DNA from 2 places in the Alteromonas sp. AO-Serp genome. Region 1 is predicted to be linked to the other one. Evidence: predicted binding sites of a transcription regulator. Region 1 holds the regulator's gene; the other holds the start of a gene.
What was found. The regulator FNR, encoded in region 1, switches genes on or off when oxygen is low (the NO sensors DNR and NnrR bind a similar motif). The targets are predictions, from matches to a motif close to TTGATCTAGATCAA.
Positions count from the first base shown of each region.

Region 2: the regulator FNR is predicted to act here: its motif matches at 3,961-3,974, upstream of clpB (ATP-dependent chaperone ClpB).

Region 1 covers NZ_JAFLMX010000166.1:945-11,395, reverse strand. Annotated here, with positions in the region: gene QVA83_RS11720 (hypothetical protein) at 1-422, opposite strand, end outside; gene ccoN (cytochrome-c oxidase, cbb3-type subunit I) at 652-2,085, shown strand; gene ccoO (cytochrome-c oxidase, cbb3-type subunit II) at 2,101-2,706, shown strand; gene QVA83_RS11705 (cbb3-type cytochrome oxidase subunit 3) at 2,708-2,869, shown strand; gene ccoP (cytochrome-c oxidase, cbb3-type subunit III) at 2,886-3,839, shown strand; gene QVA83_RS11695 (FixH family protein) at 4,056-4,535, shown strand; gene QVA83_RS11690 (heavy metal translocating P-type ATPase) at 4,535-6,985, shown strand; gene ccoS (cbb3-type cytochrome oxidase assembly protein CcoS) at 6,987-7,217, shown strand; gene QVA83_RS11680 (sulfite exporter TauE/SafE family protein) at 7,204-7,863, shown strand; gene fnr (fumarate/nitrate reduction transcriptional regulator Fnr) at 7,909-8,646, shown strand; gene uspE (universal stress protein UspE) at 8,891-9,814, shown strand; gene ttcA (tRNA 2-thiocytidine(32) synthetase TtcA) at 9,963-10,451, shown strand, end outside.
Region 2 covers NZ_JAFLMX010000279.1:9,321-19,771, reverse strand. Annotated here, with positions in the region: gene QVA83_RS18370 (sigma-70 family RNA polymerase sigma factor) at 1-364, shown strand, start outside; gene QVA83_RS18365 (ChrR family anti-sigma-E factor) at 357-1,100, shown strand; gene QVA83_RS18360 (outer membrane protein assembly factor BamD) at 1,212-1,976, opposite strand; gene rluD (23S rRNA pseudouridine(1911/1915/1917) synthase RluD) at 2,163-3,146, shown strand; gene pgeF (peptidoglycan editing factor PgeF) at 3,163-3,918, shown strand; gene clpB (ATP-dependent chaperone ClpB) at 4,168-6,744, shown strand; gene QVA83_RS18340 (DcaP family trimeric outer membrane transporter) at 7,477-8,604, shown strand; gene QVA83_RS18335 (LysR family transcriptional regulator) at 8,667-9,572, opposite strand; gene QVA83_RS18330 (L-lactate permease) at 9,733-10,451, shown strand, end outside.

The DNA of each region.
Region 1 (10,451 bases):
CGTAGCTGCCATTTCATTATCGGCTCACTACAACTTCCTAACATAAACCAACCTGACCACTCACCTTTGCCATTATTATCTAACAGTACGGGAATTTTGCCCATATACATGTTTACGCCCTCAATCCATGCGCTTTCTATTACCTCGCCCTCGGGAACTAAAAGCTTAACCGTTACCGACTCTTCGGCTTCAGGCATGGTAGAAAATGTGGCAATTGCCAACTTGTCATCAATTAAGAATTCGCAAGTTTCATTGACAAAGTTGCAGCTGTTTCCTATTCCATTAACTACGCTCGTGTCTTTTAACACCGAAGACTGGAATTTATGTGCAAGGTATACACACACGGCTACAACAATAATAGCCACTAATGGAAGCTGAGAATGTAAAAATTTTGATCGTTTATTGTTATCGTTATTTAGCATTTCTTAAATTTTGTGTATTTCTTCATTGACGGAGATCAAGCTTAGGTAGTTTATGGTATCTTTTTGTAATTAAAAACCTTATCATCCGCGTACCAACTGGCTTGGAGACAATAATTATTACTCTTTCCGAGCTCGGTGTGAAGCGTTATTCCTTTGCTGATACACGTCTCGACCGTACTATTCCGGCAGTTGGAGACCATAGTTCATTTGAAGTGGAAGATTCATTAAAATGAGTGAAATAAGCCAAGCACAACCTGACTACAATTATAAAGTAGTTAGGCAATTTACCATCATGACCATAGTCTGGGGTATCATTGGTATGGGCCTAGGGGTATTTATTGCCGCGCAGTTATTTGCACCTATGCTTAACTTTGACACACCATGGCTAACATTCTCACGTTTGCGTCCGTTGCACACTAACGCCGTTATTTTTGCCTTCGGCGGCTGTGCGCTATTTGCAACGTCGTACTACATCGTTCAGCGTACCTGCCAGGTAAGACTGTTCAGTGACAAACTTGCCGCATTTACCTTTTGGGGTTGGCAAGCCGTTATCGTTTTAGCTGTTATCACCCTGCCTATGGGTTTAACCAGCTCAAAAGAATACGCTGAACTAGAATGGCCAATTGATATCCTTTTGGCACTGGTTTGGGTCGCTTATATCATTAACTTCTTCGGAACCCTAGTAATCCGTAAAGTTTCGCACATTTATGTTGCAAACTGGTTCTTAGGCGCGTTCATGTTAACTGTTGCAATTCTTCATATTGGTAACAGCATGGCTATTCCGGTATCTTTCACTAAATCGTATTCACTGTATGCAGGCGCAGTAGACGCTATGATGCAGTGGTGGTACGGCCATAACGCGGTAGGCTTTTTCCTAACTGCGGGCTTCCTTGGTATGATGTACTACTTCGTACCTAAGCAAGCTGGTCGCCCGGTTTATTCATACAGACTTTCAATTGTTCACTTCTGGGCACTTATCTCTCTGTATATCTGGGCTGGTCCTCACCACCTTCACTACACTGCCCTACCAGACTGGACTCAGTCGCTAGGTATGGTGATGTCTATTATCCTATTCGTTCCATCTTGGGGTGGTATGATTAACGGTATTATGACGCTATCTGGCGCGTGGCATAAACTTCGCACCGACCCAGTATTGCGTTTCCTAATTGTTTCATTGTCTTTCTACGGTATGTCTACCTTCGAAGGTCCAATGATGGCAATTAAGACCGTTAATGCACTATCTCACTACACTGACTGGACAATTGGTCACGTACACTCTGGCGCTCTAGGTTGGGTTGCAATGGTTTCAATTGGTTCAATTTACCACTTAATTCCAGTGCTATTCGGTCAGCGCGCTATGTATAGCACCAAGCTAGTTAACGTACACTTCTGGTTCGCAACTATCGGTGTTGTTCTATACATCGTAGCAATGTGGATGTCTGGTGTACTACAGGGTCTAATGTGGCGTGCAGTAAATGCTGACGGTACGTTAACCTATAGCTTTGTTGAGTCATTAGAAGCGTCTAAGCCTTTCTATGTGGTTCGTTTCATTGGTGGTTGTTTCGTGGTAGCGGGTATGCTTGTTATGGCATACAACACATGGAAAACCGTTCGTGCACCTAAAGGCAGTATCGCTGCAGACCCAGCGACTCAGCCGGCGTAGTAAAGGAGACGAATAATGAAAAACGCACATGAGTTAATTGAAAAGAACGTCGGTCTGTTAACGGTATTAATCCTTATCGCTATCAGCTTCGGTGCCATGGTTCAAATTACGCCGTTGATGTTTCAACAGCAAACCATGGAACCGGTAACAGGCTTACGTCCATACACCGCGCTTGAGCTTGAAGGCCGTGATATCTACATCCGTGAAGGTTGTGTAGGTTGTCACAGCCAGATGATCCGTCCATTCCGCGCTGAAACAGAGCGTTATGGTCACTACAGCGTTGCTGGCGAATCAGTATGGGAGCACCCTTTCCTTTGGGGTTCTAAGCGTACTGGTCCTGACCTAGCACGTGTTGGTGGTCGTTACAGCGACGAATGGCACCGAGTTCACCTGCTTAATCCTCGTAACGTGGTACCAGAGTCGAACATGCCAGGTTTCCCTTGGCTTGCGGAAAACACGCTTAATGGCGAGTTAACGGCTGAAAAAATGGAAGTATTCCGTGGATTTGGCGTTCCGTATACCGACGAAGATATCGCGGGTGCGAAAGCGGCAGTACAGGGTAAAACGGAAATGCAAGCCCTTATTGCTTATCTACAATCTCTTGGCACACATTTGAAATAATATGGACCAGGGAATTGTAGGCAGCATTTTTACTGTCATCGTCTTTGTAAGCTTCATCGGTGTTGTGTGGTGGGCATTTAGCAGCCGCAACAAGAAAAAATTCGATGAAGCTGCGAACCTAGTGTTTGCAGACGAAGAAAAAGAAAAATCAAAAGAAGATTAGCAGGAGTCTCGAACTCATGAGTATGTTTTGGACAATTTGGATTTCAGTGATAACCCTAGGGTTGATCATTGGTTGCTACTTCCTTCTTCGCTGGTGCCTTTCTAACAAGACCGGCGTAGCTGAAGGTGAGTCAATGGGCCACGAATTTGATGGTATTGAGGAGTTGAACAATCAACTTCCTCGCTGGTGGACAATTATGTTCTACATGACCATCGTTTGGGGCTTTTTATACCTAGCGCTTTATCCTGGCCTAGGTGCGTATGAAGGTATTTTGGGTTGGAAGAGCTCTAACCAAAATATTCAATCGCTAGAAGAGTCAGCTCAAGCGCGTATTGACGCTAAAGAGCAAGGCTACCTAGTAGAATATGACCGTGAACTAGATTTCGCTGCCGAGAAGTTCGACCCGATCTTTGAAGCGTATGCAAAAGTTCCTGTTGAAGAACTGGCTAAAGACCCAGAAGCAAATAAAGTAGGTCAGCGTTTGTTCCTACAAAATTGCTCTCAGTGTCACGGTTCTGATGCACGTGGTCAAAATGGCGGCTTCCCTAACCTAACGGACAACGACTGGTTGTACGGTGGTTCAGGTGCGAAAATCGTTGAAACTCTTACGCTTGGTCGTAAAGCAGCTATGCCAGCATGGCTAGATGCTATGGGTGAAGACGGTATCGAAGAAGTGGTTAACTACGTACTTAGTTTAAGCGGTCGCGATGTGGACCCTCAGCTTGCAGAAGCAGGTAAAGCACGTTTCGCAGCGTGTGCGGCTTGTCACGGTATGGACGGTAAAGGTAACCAAGCACTTGGTGCGCCAAACCTTACTGACAATATCTGGCTATACGGCGGCAGCCACAGAGCGGTAACAGAAACGCTTACTTACGGTCGTAACGGTGTAATGCCTTCATTCAAGAAAACCTTGGGTGATGACAAAATTCACGTTGTCGCAGCGTATGTTTACAGCCTTTCAAATGATTAATGATTTAAATCATTAAATATCTTAAAAAGCCTCGTTACTACGGGGCTTTTTTTATGAGAAAATACAGCGATATAGAGAGTGCTGTACGAACAATCTTTGTTCACATTTAGTATGTCTCGCGAACATTATATTTATTCTTATTTCCCGGCTAAACATGTCGTTGGGGCAGTGAAAATAAATATGTTGTTAGCGAAGTAAACACGAGAAAAGATTTCAATGAATAGACCCTGGTATAAAGAGTTCTGGCCCTGGTTTTTAATTGCCGTTCCTATTATCACGCTCATTATGGGCGGCGTATTATTAAAGCTTGCTATTAGTACTGAAGATAGCCTAGTGGTGGACGACTACTACAAGGAAGGAAAAGCAATTAATGCGCGATTGGATAAAGAAGCCGTAGCCCGTCGCATGAATATCACTACCGATTTAACCATTGAAGATGGCAGCATAGCGCTAGAGTTTCATTCAGGTATTCCACAAGAAGGTAATGCGGTTAAACTAAGCTTTTATCACGTAACGCTTGAAGAGCGTGATGTCAGCGTTTTATTAAGCCGCGATGCTAAGGGTATCTATCGTGGTTTTGTCGAAGAAGATCTTGATGGTAAATGGCGCGTATCGCTAACCCCTATTGATGATAGCTGGAAAATACAAAATACCATCTATCTGCCCCACTCTGGCAAAATGAAATTCAATCCATAATGGCCAATCACGACTGTTACCATTGCGGCTTGCCTATTGCGGGCTCAGACGATGGAAAATTTACTACCGTCATATTAGGGCAGCAACGCGACATGTGTTGCCCTGGATGTTTAGCCGTGGCCGAAGCCATCGTAACCAACGGTCTTGAAGACTATTACCAGTTTAGAACCGAACCAGCGCAAAAATCAGACGATGGTATTCTAGAGACACTCGACAAACTCAAAGTGTATGACGACCCTGCTCTTCAAGAAGAATTCGTTTTTGATGAGGGGCAAGATAAGCAGATTCAATTAACCCTTGAAGGTATTACGTGCGCTGCGTGTGGATGGCTTATCGAAAAGCAGTTGTCAAAAGTAGAAGGGATAAAGCAAGTCGCGGTAAACGTCCAAGAGCGCCGCGCTTTAGTTACTTGGTCACCTTTTCAAATCAAGCTTAGTCAGATTCTTTCTACACTAAAACGCATTGGTTATGTTGGGTCGCCATTTCACCCCGATGAACACGAAGCCAGTTATAAACGCGAACAAAAGACCTTTCTGAAAAAGCTTGGTCTAGCAGGCATTATGACCATGCAGGTGATGATGCTGATGACGGGGCTGTATTTTGACTGGTTTGGCGCTATTGAATTAGAAACCCGACAGTATTTTTACTGGGTTGCCCTTACGCTTACTACACCTGTAGTACTGTACTCAGGCAGCACTTTTTATGTGGGCGCCGCTAAAGCGCTAAGCGCAAGAACGGTTAATATGGATGTGCCCGTTACGCTCGCCATATTCGGTACTTACATTGCAGGAATTCGCTCTACAGTATTAGAGCAAGGCGAAGTGTATTTTGAATCTATTTGTATGTTCATTTTCCTGCTGTTACTCAGCCGCTTTTTAGAACATCGCAGCCGCCATCGCGCCGCACAGATCTCTGCCAATATGATGCAGTATGTACCCGTTTCAGCCACCAAATTGATGCCTGATGGCAGCCTAACCGAGTGTCTGGCAAAGCAGTTAAAAATTGACGATGTGGTGCTGGTTAAGCCTGGTGAAACGATCCCCATTGATGGAGTGGTGACCGAAGGGAACGCAGCGGTTGACGAATCGATGCTTACCGGCGAGTTTAACCCCGTGCGTAAGTCGAACAGTAGCCCGGTTTACGGCGGCACGGTTTGTCAAGATGGTACGCTAACCATTACGGTTACGCAGACCCTTAAAAATGCGCTGGTAAATCAAATTGTACGACTGCAAGCAAGTGCGATGGCGAGTAAGCCTAAAGCAGCGCAGATAGCCGATAATTTTTCTCGCTATTTCGTTACCGCGGTATTGCTGATTTCGGCGTTAACCTATGGCTTTTGGGCGTATCAGGGTAGCGACGAGGCATTTTGGATCACCATATCGGTGCTGGTTGCAACCTGCCCTTGCGCACTAGGGTTGGCTACGCCATCAGCGTTAACCTGCGCTATGGCAAAGTTAAACCGACAAGGTATTTTACTAAAACGGGCCGATGCGCTAGAACAAATTACTGACATTGACACCATCGCTTTAGACAAAACCGGCACGCTCACAAAAGGCAAATTTACTATTTCAAATGCTTGGTACGCTGACGGCGTGGATAGTAATAGTGCGCTATCAATTGCGCGCGCTTTGGAGTCACGCTCTGAACATCCGATTGCCAAAGCCTTTAGCGACGGTGTAGCCCTAAGCGAGATTTCTGCCTCTAGCGGTAGTGCTGACGCCATCGATAACACGGTACACAAAGTGACTAATTTTACCGTTACGCCAGGAGGTGGTATCAGCGGTGAGATCAATGACACGTTGTTTTCTATGGGATCTGCAGCATTCAGCGTTCACGAATCACAGCTAAAACTCATTGAAGCGTTCCCTTCAGCTAACGTGTTTCTCACGGTTAAGGGGCGTATTATGGCGGCGTATGAAGTAAAGGATTCACTAAGAGAAGATACGCAAGAAACTCTCGATATATTAGCTGCAAGCCATACGCTCGCCGTTTTAAGTGGTGATACACAGCAAAACGTTAATGCGCTTACCGCACCATTGCCAATTTCGACCGCTAAAGGTGGCCTAACACCTGAGCAAAAGTACGAAGCCGTTCAAGCTATGCAGCAATCTGGCGCGAAAGTGATGATGATGGGGGATGGTATTAACGACGCTCCAGTTCTTGCCAGCGCTGATGTGGCGATTGCAGTGGGTAATGCCACAGACGTGGCTAAAACTGCCGCCGACGTGATACTGCTTGGCGATCAGTTGCTTTCTGTACCAGAGCTTATTCGAACTGCGCATCAAGTGAAGCAAAAAATAAGGCAAAATATCGGCTGGTCGGTAGGTTACAACGTTTTGATCTTACCTTTCGCCGTATCAGGCCTACTTTCACCCTGGATGGCTGTTGTTGGTATGTCGTTAAGCAGTATCATTGTGGTCACAAACTCAACGCGACTTTTGAGCAAATAGCATGAGTATTATTTACGTATTAATTCCAATCGCCATCATCATTGTTGCCGTCGCTATCGTGATATTCTTTTGGGCGGTGAAAACCAATCAATTTGAAGATTTAGATCGCCAAGGGTATAGCATACTGTTTGACGATGATCTTCCGCCAGAAGAAAAAAAGCTAGCTGAGCAACGCAAGCAACTTCAAGACAGTAAAGTAGACAAAAGCCAAGCGCCACATGGAAGGGATTAACTACTTCTCTGCCTTTCTTATCGGCTTAGCCGGCGGAGTTCACTGTGTGGGAATGTGCGGTGGAATTGTCGCTGCGTTAAGGATGGTATCGCCTAAAGGCGCTTCAGCACTACCCTATACCCTTGCCTATAACATGGGACGTATAGTGAGCTACACCATCGCCGGAGCAATAACCGGGGCACTTGGAAAAATTGCAGCAGATTATATACCTCTTGCCAACTATGCCCTTTCCCTACTTAGCGGAATCATGTTGCTTCTACTGGCGTGTTATTTGGGTAAGTGGTGGACTGGCTTAACAGTGCTGGAAAATGCGGGTAAAGGCCTATTTTCCAAAGTCCAGCCGCTTTCAAAACGCTTTTTGCCCTTTAAGACCCCTTTAAGTGCGTTGCCTTATGGTTTTATTTGGGGTTGGCTTCCTTGCGGTTTGGTGTATTCCACACTTACCTGGTCTCTCGCGGCGGGTAACGCACTAGAAGGCGCTGCTATTATGTTCTTCTTCGGTTTGGGTACATTACCCACCTTGCTCGCTGCAAGCGCTGGTAGCCAATATATTGTTCGAGGTTTTCAACATAATCATTTTAGACAAATTATTGCAGTAATAATGGCAATATATGCAGCTTATCTTATTCATGGCGCAATCGTTTAAAAATGGGTGTATTATTGTCGGGTATTCTTTTAGAGAGCGTGCATTATGAGCAAAGGAAGCCAATTTTCTATTCACTGTCAAAACTGTAGTTTCAGTCACCTGTGTTTACCGGTGGCGTTAAACAAAACAGAAATCGAGTCTCTTGACGATATTATTGAACGCAAGAAGCCGCTTCATAAAGGTGACACGCTGATTCAAACTGGTGATAAATTCCGTTCTCTATTTGCAGTGAGAACTGGTTCATTCAAATCATTTGTGACTAATACCGAAGGTGAAGAACAGATTACTGGTTTCCACTTTCCTGGTGACATTATCGGTTTCGATGCATTAAGAGAGAACAAACACCAAAGCTATACCTCTGCGTTAGAAACTGCCATGGTGTGTGAGCTTCCCTACGAGACCCTCGACGAAATGTCTGTGCAATTTCCAAAGCTGCGCCACCAGATCATGAGCTTCATGAGCGCTGAAATAAAACAAGATCACGACATGATCATGCTTTTAAACAAGCGAACCGCAGAAGAGCGTTTATTGTATTTTATATCACATCTATCTCAGCGCTTTGAAGAGCGTGGCTTTTCCCATAGAGAATTCCACTTAACCATGACGCGCAACGAAATTGGAAACTATTTAGGATTAACGATTGAAACGATTAGTCGTCTGTTAAGCCGTTTTCAAAAAGACAACATCATAAAAGTAGACGGCAAGCTTATTACTATTTTGGATTTCGATAGACTAAACACCAAACTAGCGGCGCTTAACGGCCCAAGCGTTGTCTGCGGTTAGTCTTTTTTAAGTGTTAAATAAGGCGCGCACTAAGCGCGCTTTTTTGTGACCTTTGGTAGCCACCTATCTACCCTTTCAGCGCCACGCTGGTTGCTCCATGTTCAATTCGTTAAGTTCACTCATGGTCGCCTCGTAAAATTCTTGATCTAAAACAACTTACGTTTTTCCCAATGTCGTTTATAGTTAGTATTAGAAAGCTTCGATTTCGACAGCCGCTACTAAGTTTCGTAGTTAGGGGGACGTTATGATTGAGTGTAAACGAATTCTGGCCGTGGTAGATGCCGAGCGCGATAACCAACCTGCACTAAGCCGAGCTTATGAACTCGCTTCAAAAACAGGCGCTTCAGTTACCGCCATGATGGTGGTATACGACTTATCTTATGATATGACGACCATGCTTAGCCCGGATGAGCGCGAGTCAATGCGCGATGCAGTTACAAAGGAGCATGCAAAATGGCTTGCCACCCACTTAAGAGAACAAGGATTCACTGAAACTGATATCGTTGTAGAATGGAATAATCGTGCGTATGAGTCGATTATTTACTACACCCTAAACAATCAGATAGATTTAGTGGTAAAGGCAACCAAAAAGCACGACGATCTTGCTTCTGTTATTTTCACCCCCACCGACTGGCATTTAATGCGTAAATGCCCTCGCCCAGTATTGCTCGTTAAAGAGCACGACTGGCCAGAAGGAGGAGAGATTATTGCTGCAGTAAACGTAGGCAGTGAAGACGATGAGCATGCCGCACTTAACGATAAGCTCACCCTCATTGCTAACGACTACGCCTCTTTATTGAAAGGTAGCGTAAATTTGGTCAACAGTTACCCTTCTACACCACTTAATATCGCCATAGAAGTACCTGAGTTCGACCCCGATACCTATCACGACGCGGTAAAAAATCATCATTTAAAGGAAATGCGTAGTCACGCATTAAAGTACGGTATTCCTGAGAACAAATGCGTAGTAAGAGAAGGCCTTCCGGAAAAAGTTATCCCGCAAGTGGCAAAAACACTGGATGCAGAGCTGGTTGTTATTGGTACCGTTGGCCGTGTGGGCATTTCAGCGGCCCTAATTGGTAACACTGCAGAACACGTGATCGACGAACTCAATTGCGATGTGCTTGCTATTAAGCCAGATGGATTTGTGTCGCCGTTGTCGGTGTAGTCTTTTCATCAGTACTACATAGCCCGTGTTTGCCGTTACTTAGCGGCCAACACGGTATGTCACCAACAAATTTAACTTCACAAGCATGGTCTCGAAAAGCCGCTTTAATGTATAATGGTGGCTTTATCACAAACCAAGCTAGTTAATTATGAGTTTAGGCACAAACAGTGCTGACGCGTCGCCATTAAATGCTGCGCAAAGTAAGCAAAAGTACAACTTCAACAAACTTCAGAAACGACTTCGCCGCAATGTGGGTAAAGCCATTGGCGATTTCGGTATGATTGAAAACAACGACAAAGTAATGGTGTGTTTATCTGGCGGTAAAGACAGCTACACCATGCTAGATATTTTATTGTTTTTAAAGAAGATTGCGCCTATTCATTTTGATATCGTTGCGGTTAATCTTGACCAAAAGCAGCCTGGTTTCCCCGAACATATCTTGCCTGAATATCTAGAAAGCATTGGCGTTGACTACAAAATTGTAGAAGAAGACACCTACTCTATTGTTAAAGACAAAATTCCAGAGGGAAAGACAACATGCTCTCTCTGTTCTCGCTTGCGCCGTGGTATTCTGTACCGCACGGCAAAAGAGTTAGGTGCGACTAAAATTGCATTAGGTCATCACCGCGACGACATG
Region 2 (10,451 bases), on a different contig from region 1:
TGCAGAAAAAGGTTCTCCGTCAACGTGGATTTTCACAATCGCACGCAACATTCGCTTTGATATGCTTCGAAAGCTGCAGAATCGAAAAGAGGATGTTTGTTCTGACGACCTATGGCCAGTTTTATGCGAACAAACAGCCGATGCAAACGAGGCGCCACTTGACGAACAAGTTACTTTAGAGCAGATTGGCTATTTGTTCGAATCACTACCTGTAAAACAGAAAGCAGTGGTTGAAGCTATCTATATTGATGGCAAGTCACAACAAGAAGTCGCCGATGAGCTTTCAATTCCATTAGGTACAGTAAAGTCGCGGACACGTTTGGCACTTCAACGATTAAAGGTCATGTTAAACGATAATGATTAGGTTTCACCCAAGTGCCCAGCAACTTAAAGATTTTGTTGAGGGCACATTGTCACCTGCTATATCACTGATGGTCTCTGCACATTGTGACATGTGTGAGAAATGTCAGCGTTTTGTTGAAATTGAAACGGAAAGTCTTGCTGCTCAAATGGTTTCGAACGCCAATTCATCGGCAAGCGACAGAGCTGAAATGTCGCTTCAGTTCGGTGACATGCTATCCCAAATTACGCAGCTCCCATCATCGAAACAAAATAATGCTTTGATGGAACAGCCCATAGCGTATCGTGAGCCCGTAAAGAAGCGGGCGGCCTTGCAGGCGCAGGCAAGTGCAAATACCATCGAGTTAGATGGAAGGGTATTCACTTTACCCAGAACGCTTCACCGCTACATCGATAAGACAGGTAACTGGTCAAGTTTGGTTGGGAAGCTGTGGCAGGCTCCAGTTGACCTTGGAAACCAAGGTGTAGCTAATTTTATCTTCATGGGAAGTGGCGGTAGTGTACCTGAGCATACGCACCGTGGAACGGAATATACATTAGTCATTGATGGTGAGTTCAGTGATGGGCTAAGTTGCTATGATACCGGCGACTTTATTTTCATGGATGGAGATAAAACGCACACGCCAAAATCCGAAGGTAAAGAAGGCTGCCTTGTATTTAGCATTGTCGATCAGCCATTGCACTTTACTTCGGGCCTTGCAAGATTGTTAAACCCTTTTAGTCACTTGTTTTTCCGCTAGTAATCAATCAAGCGAACGCAGTCAATATGTGACATCCAGATACAAAAAAACGCACAAATGTGCGTTTTTTTATTGGTTGCATAAAGCTCTAGCAAAACAGAATAGCCAAATCTAGCTAATAAATTCGCTGTCAGGGTAGTTAAGCTTTAGTGTCTTCATCGCATTGTTACGCAATTCATCTAGGCCAAGCTGCTCATAACTTGAAACCATAATTTCGAGTGCTTGTTGCACTTGAGTGGTATTCGGGAAGTGCTCTATAACATAGCGACCACGGTTTGCAGCAGCAACATAAGCCTGGCGTCTCATGTAGAAACGTGCAATAGCGATTTCATAGCGAGCCAAGCGGTCTTTAATATGAACCATGCGCTGTTTCGCATCTGCGGCATATTTGCTATCTGGATATTGTTGAATCAGTCTGCGGAAATCTTCAAACGCAGCACGAGACTTCGACGGGTCTCTATCCGTACGGTCAATATTCATTAATTCTTGGAAAAGGTTGCTATCTGATTCCATGTTAGTTAATCCACGCATGTAATACGCGTAATCAACATCTGAATGGTTTGGATTCAGACGAATAAATCTGTCGATAGTGGCAAGCGTTTCTTCGTTTTTACCTGACTTATAATAGCTATAAATAAGGTCTAGCTGTACCTGATGGGATAGGGGACCGAACGGGTAGCGCGAATCTAGCGCGCTTAACGTTTGTGCTGCAGCGCTGAAGTTACCTACTTCCATGCTCTGCTTTGCTCTGTCGTACAGTTGCTGCGCACCCATGTTAGCTAATACGGCTTTTTCTTCATTATCTGAAGAGCTACATCCTGCGACAGATACCATAGCACCCAATAAAACGGGGGCCAGTAGACGAAATGATTTCATAATAATTCTATTTTCCTGCTAAACAGTTTTAATACTTCGCTGTCTAAGCTCATGTGTTAAACAACAACACTTTAATTGCATTCTAACGTACTAACGATGAGAAAAACCATACAAAAACGTAAACAAGGCAGTGTACAGCGTGAATACTTGTTATAATACCCTTTTTTAGACGTAATCAATGGTGTTATGACACAGTCGCCGAACACAATACAATTAGAAGCTTCAACGGAAGCTGCGCATTTTGGTTTACGGTTAGATCAGGTTTTGGCTGATTTGTTCCCTGAATATTCTCGTTCTAAGCTAAAAACTTGGATCCAAGATGGGAATGTTGCTGTAAACGGTGAAGTAATCACCGTGCCTCGCCACAAAATGCAAATGGATGAACTTGTTACTGTACAGGCCGAAATGGATGTACAAGTAACGAGCGAAGCGCAAGACATCGCGTTAAACATTGTTTATGAAGATGAACACATCCTAGTCATAAACAAACCAGCAGATTTGGTTGTGCATCCAGGTGCAGGGAACCCAAGCGGTACCGTGCTAAATGCCTTGTTAAATCATTGTCCAGAGATAGACAAAGTTCCACGTGCGGGCATTGTCCATCGCCTTGACAAAGACACGACGGGGTTAATGGTAGTAGCAAAAACAATTCCTGCTCAAACGCATCTTGTTGACCAACTTCAACGTCGGGAAATGAGTCGTGAATACGAAGCCGTTGCCTTAGGTACGATGGTCGCTGGTGGTATTGTAGATGCGCCTATTGGTAGACACGCAACAAAACGTACGCATATGGCAGTACGTGAAATGGGCAAACCAGCGGTCACTCATTTTCGTGTTATCGAAAAATTTCGCGCATACACGCACCTGCGTTTGAAGCTTGAAACTGGCCGTACGCACCAAATCCGCGTACACATGGCCCACATTAAGCATCCTTTGCTTGGCGACCAAGTTTATGGCGGGCGTCCTCGTCTTCCTAAAGGGGCGTCAGAAGAATTTATCGCTGCGCTTCGCGGATTCCAACGTCAGGCGTTGCACGCCGCACAGCTCTCGCTGTTTCACCCTGAAACGGAAGAGTGGATGACGTGGAAAGCTCCCCTACCTCAAGATATGCAGGACTTGCTTAAAGCCGTGAAAAAGGACACCGCGGACAATCCACAAGATATGCTTTAATGAGTAAGGCGAACTTATGACATTGTCATCTGCAAATTCACCTATATCATCCACGCTGGATTTGATTACGCCAGCGTGGTCATGTCCCGCAAATGTTGTTGCATACACAACGACAAGAATGGGAGGTACAAGCATAGGTGATTTTGCAGGTTTGAACGTTGGCGCCCACGTGGGGGACGACCTCCTACTTGTGAAAGCCAATAGAAGCCTAATTCCACATAGTGAAAAGATCACATGGTTGGAGCAAGTGCACAGCAACCGCGTGGTGTCATTGCCGAGCGCAGATACCACCGCTGATGCGTCGTATTCTTCTTCAACATCGCATTTTTGTGCGGTGATGACCGCAGACTGCGTGCCCATTTTATTGTGTGATGAAAGCGGTCAAGAAGTGGCGGCAGTACATGCTGGTTGGAAAGGTCTCGATACTAACATTATTGGAAGTGCTGTTTCACACTTTGGCAGCGAAGCAAAAAAACTCATCGCTTGGGTTGGTCCTGCAATCAGCGGGCCCTGCTACGAAGTTGATGTACAGTTGGCGAGTAAGTTTCGCCATATAGACGGTGCCATTGCCAATAGCTCTAATAGAGGGAAGTACTTATTAGATCTACCTCTAGTGGCACAGGTGCAATTGCAGCAAGCTGGCGTTGAGAGTATTACACAAAGTAACTTGTGTACTTACACTGACGAACAGCGTTTTTACTCCCATCGAAGAGCTACGCATCAAAACAAGCGCACGACTGGGCGTATAGTTAGCGTAATAGGCCTGCTTTAAATTGTTTCGAAAAAAGGCGGCAGTTTTAGTCTGATCACACAGTTGCGCTAGATCAAACTTCATACATTATTTGTTATCTTTTGGGCTAACTTTTTAATCTCATACTTGAATCGCAATTGAGCAGCCTACATAACTAGAACATAAATAATACCATTCCGCATAGATCATTACCCACTCAGCGAGAGTTAAAATGTTCGTAATTGCGGCGTGTTACCGCAGGTATAGTTGTTCATTAATTAGGTTGAAATTATGAGACTAGATAGATTTACCAGTAAATTTCAGCTCGCAATATCCGATGCTCAATCACTCGCATTGGGGCGAGATCATCAATACATTGAACCTGTCCATTTAATGACTGCCATGCTAAATCAGCAAGGCGGGTCAGTACGCCCTTTGCTTGACCAAGCAAACATCAATGTAAATGCGCTACGCTCAGCACTGAGCCAAGCTATTGAGCGCCTACCTCGTATTGAAGGCATTGGGGGAGATGTTCAATTAAGTAAAGACAGCGGCATTTTGCTAAATCTTTGTGACAAGATAGCGCAGCAGCGAAAAGACGAATACATCACTTCAGAAATCTTTGTTCTAGCGGCGCTACAAGATAAAGGGCGCTTGGGGGAAATCCTCAAAAGCCTGAATATCACTAAAGAAGCTATTGAAAGCGCAATAGACGACATGCGTGGTGGCCAGAAGGTCACGGATCCTAATGCTGAAGATGTACGTCAGGCGCTTGAAAAATACACGACAGATTTAACCGAGCGAGCAGAACAAGGCAAGCTCGACCCGGTCATTGGTCGAGACGATGAGATTCGCCGAACTGTTCAAGTACTACAGCGTCGAACCAAAAACAACCCAGTACTCATTGGTGAGCCGGGTGTGGGTAAAACGGCTATTGTTGAAGGGTTGGCTCAGCGCATCATTAATGGCGAAGTGCCTGAGGGCTTAAAGAACAAGCGTGTTCTTGCCCTTGATATGGGCGCGTTAGTGGCGGGAGCTAAATATCGCGGTGAGTTTGAAGAACGCCTTAAAGCAGTGCTTAATGAGCTGGCTAAAGAAGAAGGCCGCGTGATCTTATTCGTTGACGAACTGCACACCATGGTAGGTGCAGGGAAGGGCGATGGAGCGATGGATGCAGGTAATATGCTTAAACCTGCGTTAGCCCGTGGTGAACTTCACTGCGTTGGTGCTACAACACTGGATGAATATCGTCAGTACATTGAAAAAGACGCAGCACTTGAACGTCGTTTCCAAAAGGTATTAGTTGAAGAACCTAGCGTTGAAGACACTATTGCTATTCTGCGTGGCTTAAAAGAGCGCTATGAGCTCCATCACTCGGTAGATATTACTGATCCCGCTATCGTTGCAGCGGCAAGTTTGTCGCATCGTTATATTAGCGACCGCCAATTACCAGACAAAGCCATTGATCTTATAGACGAGGCTGCGTCTAGCATTCGATTGCAAATAGACTCCAAGCCCGAAGAGATGGATCGTCTGGAGCGTCGTATCATCCAGCTAAAATTGGAAGAGCAAGCTCTGGCCAAAGAAACAGATGATGCGAGTCATAAGCGACTTGAGATGATTGAGCTAGAGCGTGAGCAAGCGGAAACCAAGTACGCAGAGCTTGAGAAAGTGTGGCTGGATGAGAAAGACGCCATGCAGGGCACTCAAACCATTAAAGGGGAGCTTGAGCAGGCTAAACTTGACTTGGAGATAGCGCGACGTGCATCTGATTTGAATCGCATGTCGGAACTTCAGTACGGCCGTATTCCAGAGCTTGAAGCAAAGTTAGAGCAAGCGGCTGAAAACGAAACTCGCGAGACGACGTTACTTAAAAATAAAGTGACGGACGTTGAAATTGCAGATGTGCTTTCGCGATGGACGGGTATACCTGTAGCGCGAATGCTTGAGGGCGAGCGTGAGAAGTTGTTGCGTATGGAAGACGTACTTCACAAACGGGTTGTTGGACAAGAAGAAGCGGTTGAAGCGGTTTCAAACGCAATTCGCCGTTCACGTGCTGGGCTTGCGGATCCAAATCGACCTATTGGCTCATTCTTATTTTTAGGGCCAACTGGCGTGGGCAAAACTGAGCTCTGCAAAGCCTTGGCAGGCTTTATGTTCGATACTGAAGATGCCATGGTGCGTATCGATATGTCAGAGTTTATGGAAAAACACTCGGTAGCACGCTTAGTGGGTGCACCTCCTGGCTATGTTGGCTACGAGGAAGGTGGCTACTTAACCGAAGCGGTGCGTCGCAAGCCATACTCGGTCATTTTGTTGGACGAGGTTGAAAAGGCACATCCGGATGTATTCAATATTCTGCTTCAAGTACTAGATGACGGCCGGTTGACTGACGGGCAAGGACGTACTGTAGATTTTAAAAATACCGTTGTGATCATGACGTCCAACTTAGGTTCAGATATCATTCAAGATAAGCACAACGAAAGTCAGTATGGCGATATGAAAGCGTCGGTAATGAGTGTTGTAGGGCGACACTTCAGACCGGAGTTCATCAACCGCGTCGATGATATTGTGGTATTCCATCCATTAGGGAAGGAGCAAATAAAATCTATTGCTAAAATTCAGCTTGCCTCACTTCGCGCTAGGCTCGCAGAAAAAGGATATAAGCTTACTCTGTCTGCTGCTGCTATGGATAAATTGGCGGACGCGGGCTTCGACCCAGTGTTTGGCGCACGTCCGCTTAAGCGAGCGATACAAGTGCAGGTGGAAAATCCACTCGCGCATCAATTACTCGCTGGCGAATTAATACCGGAATCAACCATTCGTATTGATGCAGATGACAGCGGACTTTTCGTTGTCAGCAATTAAAACCAAAAGGCACTGGAGACAGTGCCTTTTTTATTGCCAGTAGATTCCGCGAAAGACCATTAATCGGCAGCTTCATAACAAAAAACGATTTACCAAAAAGCCACTGGTCGAATAGCGACAGATTACGCTTTCTTGTTTAATGAATTTTCCTAATACAGCTAATTAATTTTCTTGATTTAATAATGATAACTATTATCATTAACTTATTGTTGAGAGGGTTAAGAGGTTGCGATGCAGTTATATAATTCAAACGAAGCGGTAGTTTCTGCGCGCTCAATGCCCCGAGATATAGCTAAGCTTTGTGCGCATTTCATATTATGCATAATTGTGAGCGCAGTCGGTGCCATAGGTACCGGTTTTGCCGTATTTGCATTGAGTGTAAATCAAGCAACATTCTCGCCTGCAGATACTATTATATCTGCACTTACCGTGTTTTCTTTGTCTTTGTGTTTAAGTTGGTTTTCGCAAAGTTGGGGTAAGGCACTTCAGGCAATATCATTACTTTCATTTATAGTATTAGCAACAAGTAGCCTTTTATTATTTTTCTATTGAGCGATTTATGCTCAATATTCTTCATCTCTTTACACAATTAACATTCAAAAAGTAAACCTCTGATTATGCGAATTTAGGAAAAAGTTAATATTCTAAACTCGGTTTATCCTCTAAGCACGAACGAATACATTATCCGCCCGTTAATGACATGTTAAATAGTTTCAGCTATTAGGACGAATAATGAAAACAAACAATAATTACACCCTACGCTTATCTGCTTGTGCATTAGCGCTAATTCTTAACCCTTCTCACGGCATAGAGTTGTTCAACGGGAAGGTCGGTAACGAACACGTTAAGGTTAGTGTTGGAGGTTATGCCAAAGTAGATGTCAGGCATGTTGAAGGGGATATTGCTTATCAGGATTATTGGATTGGTAATTTTCCTGGCGGGGAAGCAATAGAGACGTCACACACAGGTTTCAATGTAGGAGAGTCACGCTTAAATATGGGCGTTTCTATAGGGGAGGTGAGTACTTTTATAGAGGTCGATATGTATGGCGGAGGGGGCAACGAAGCGGTAAGCAACTCTACCAACTTGCGATTACGCCACTTCTTCATCACCTATAAGAACTGGAGTGCGGGGCAAAACTGGAGCACCTTTATGCCGCTTCACGTTATTCCTGAGTCGTTAGATTTTGGTGGTCCTCATGTAGGAGAAGTGTTTGCAAGGCAAGTTCAGGTTAGATACACCTCAGGAAACTGGCAATTTGCCATCGAAAGCCCAGAGACCATTGGGGATGGTGATACCGACGCACCTGCCAATGCCGTAGGGCTTACAGGTGTAGCCGCTGACCCTGATGAGTCTACACCCGACTTTGTTGTACGATACAATTTAGATAGTCAATATGGGCAATATGCTTTCGGCTCTGTAATACGACTTGTCGATCAAGGAGGGGTTGAAGAAGTTACAGCAGCAGTAAATATCGCAGGCAAAATACCTCTTTTTACAAAAGACGATCTACGTTTTCAATTAACCGCGGGTAAGCCAGGTCGGTATGCTGCGGCCGGCATGACTGCTGATGTTGTTGAGGATCCTGCAACTCAAACATTGGAAACGGAAAGTACGCTGGCTTATACCGTAGCGTATCGCCATTTTTGGACCGAAACCCTCCGCAGCACTGTATTTTATGGAGCAGCTAAAACAGATATTTTGGGGCGCAAACGTTCGCACTGGGCGGTGAATGTTATTGATACGGTAGCGCCGCGCCTTGATGTTGGCCTAGAGTTTGGTGCTTATTCTATCAATGATGACAACATAGACAGCATTGACTCGAATTACATCCAAGCGTCAGCTAAGTTCGCGTTTTAAGATCGCTTCAATTATGTTTAGCGCCATGTTTTTGATGTAAACTGAGATTACTTCAATGTTTATCAATAAAAATAGGCGCTTCTATTGCTAAATGCCTCTTGAAAGTAGTTGACCAGTAGCTTTAGCTTTTTGTCAGGCTGACGCGAACGAGGATAAACGGCATAAATACCCATAGTCTTAGTTACGTACTCGGCAAGTAGAGGCGAAAGCGCCCCATCTTCGATATCTTCATGCACTAATGCCTTGGGAAGAAATGCTACACCCACACCTGCAATAGCGGCTTGCCTTAACGCATCCAAGTTATTTGACTGTATTCGCCCGCCAATTTGAACGTTATGAAGCTCTCCTTCAATATGAAACGGCCAGAAGTCTGGGCCAGTGCTATCGTACTTGTAAATTAAACAATTATGTTCAGTTAAGTCGTCAGGATGATTTGGGCGGCTTTTGTTTTTAAGATATGTGGGGCTTGCGCATACTATCCATTTGGAATCTATAAGGCGTTTAGCAATAAGCGAGGAGTCCTCAAGATGTGCTGTACGAATGGCGAGATCGTAACCTTCTTCAATGATATTGGTGACGCGATTGGTAATTGCAAGCTCTACATCCACCTCTTCGTGTAAATTGCAAAACTCGGCAATTGCGCGATTTAAGACCAGTTTTGCCGATACATTGGGCATAGTAATTCGGATTTTTCCACGCACTTCATCACTGTAACCACTGACGGCATCTTCTGCGTCTTGAATGGCTAAATTGGCGATTCTCGCCTTATTGTACAGTGTTCTTCCTGCATCAGTTAAATTGAGCTTTCGTGTAGAGCGGTAAAGCAATTGAACGTTCAAATCTGACTCTAATCGTGCGATACGCTTACTTACTACAGAATTAGTTAGGTTGAGTTTTTGAGCGACCTTTGAAAAAGAGCCTTCATCAACTACGTTCACAAAAAGGATAATATCGTCTGCTTTTGCCACTATTAGTCCAAAAATGGAAATAAACTTTGTCTTTAATGCATATATATCAACACGTGAGAAATTAGTACAGTCGCATACCTAAATTTTAACCCTGCATTAACATCGATTTTCTAACGTTAGAAACTCGAATAATTAACTAATTATAATAAGAGGAAAACTCATGAATGAGATAACCCTTGGATTATTAGCATTGCTACCTATAACGCTTTCAGCAGTGCTGCTATTGGGTTTACAGTGGTCTGCGAAAAGAGCAATGCCAGTTGTATTAGCAAGTACAGCACTTATGGCACTTTTAGCATGGGATATGTCGGCAGTACGGGTGGGCGCTTCAATTCTACAAGGCTTAGTGATTACAGTATCTGTTTTGTGGATTGTATTTGGTGCAATTTTTCTGCTCAACACATTGAAATATACTGGAGCAATTGATGTTATCCGCCAGGGTTTCACCAACATTTCACCTGATAGAAGAGTCCAGGCAATAATCATTGCTTGGTGCTTCGGTACTTTTATTGAAGGTGCTTCTGGTTTTGGGACGCCGGCCGCTATAGCGGCTCCTTTGCTTGTTGCCATCGGTTTTCCTGCATTGGCTGCCGTACTTATTGGTATGATGATCCAAAGCACACCCGTCTCTTTTGGCGCAGTGGGAACGCCTATAGTCATTGGTGTAAACAAAGGCTTAGACGGCCAAGCGATCAGTCAGACTTTGCAGGCTCAAGGCTGGCAATGGGAGCAGTTTATTCAACTAATCACCTCTGAAGTGGCAATTATCCACGGAATTATTGGCTCATTTATGCCAGTCTTAATGGCTGTAATACTCACTCGCTTTTTTGGCTCCAACAAGTCTTGGCGCGAAGGGTTACAAATTCTACCTTTCGCCTT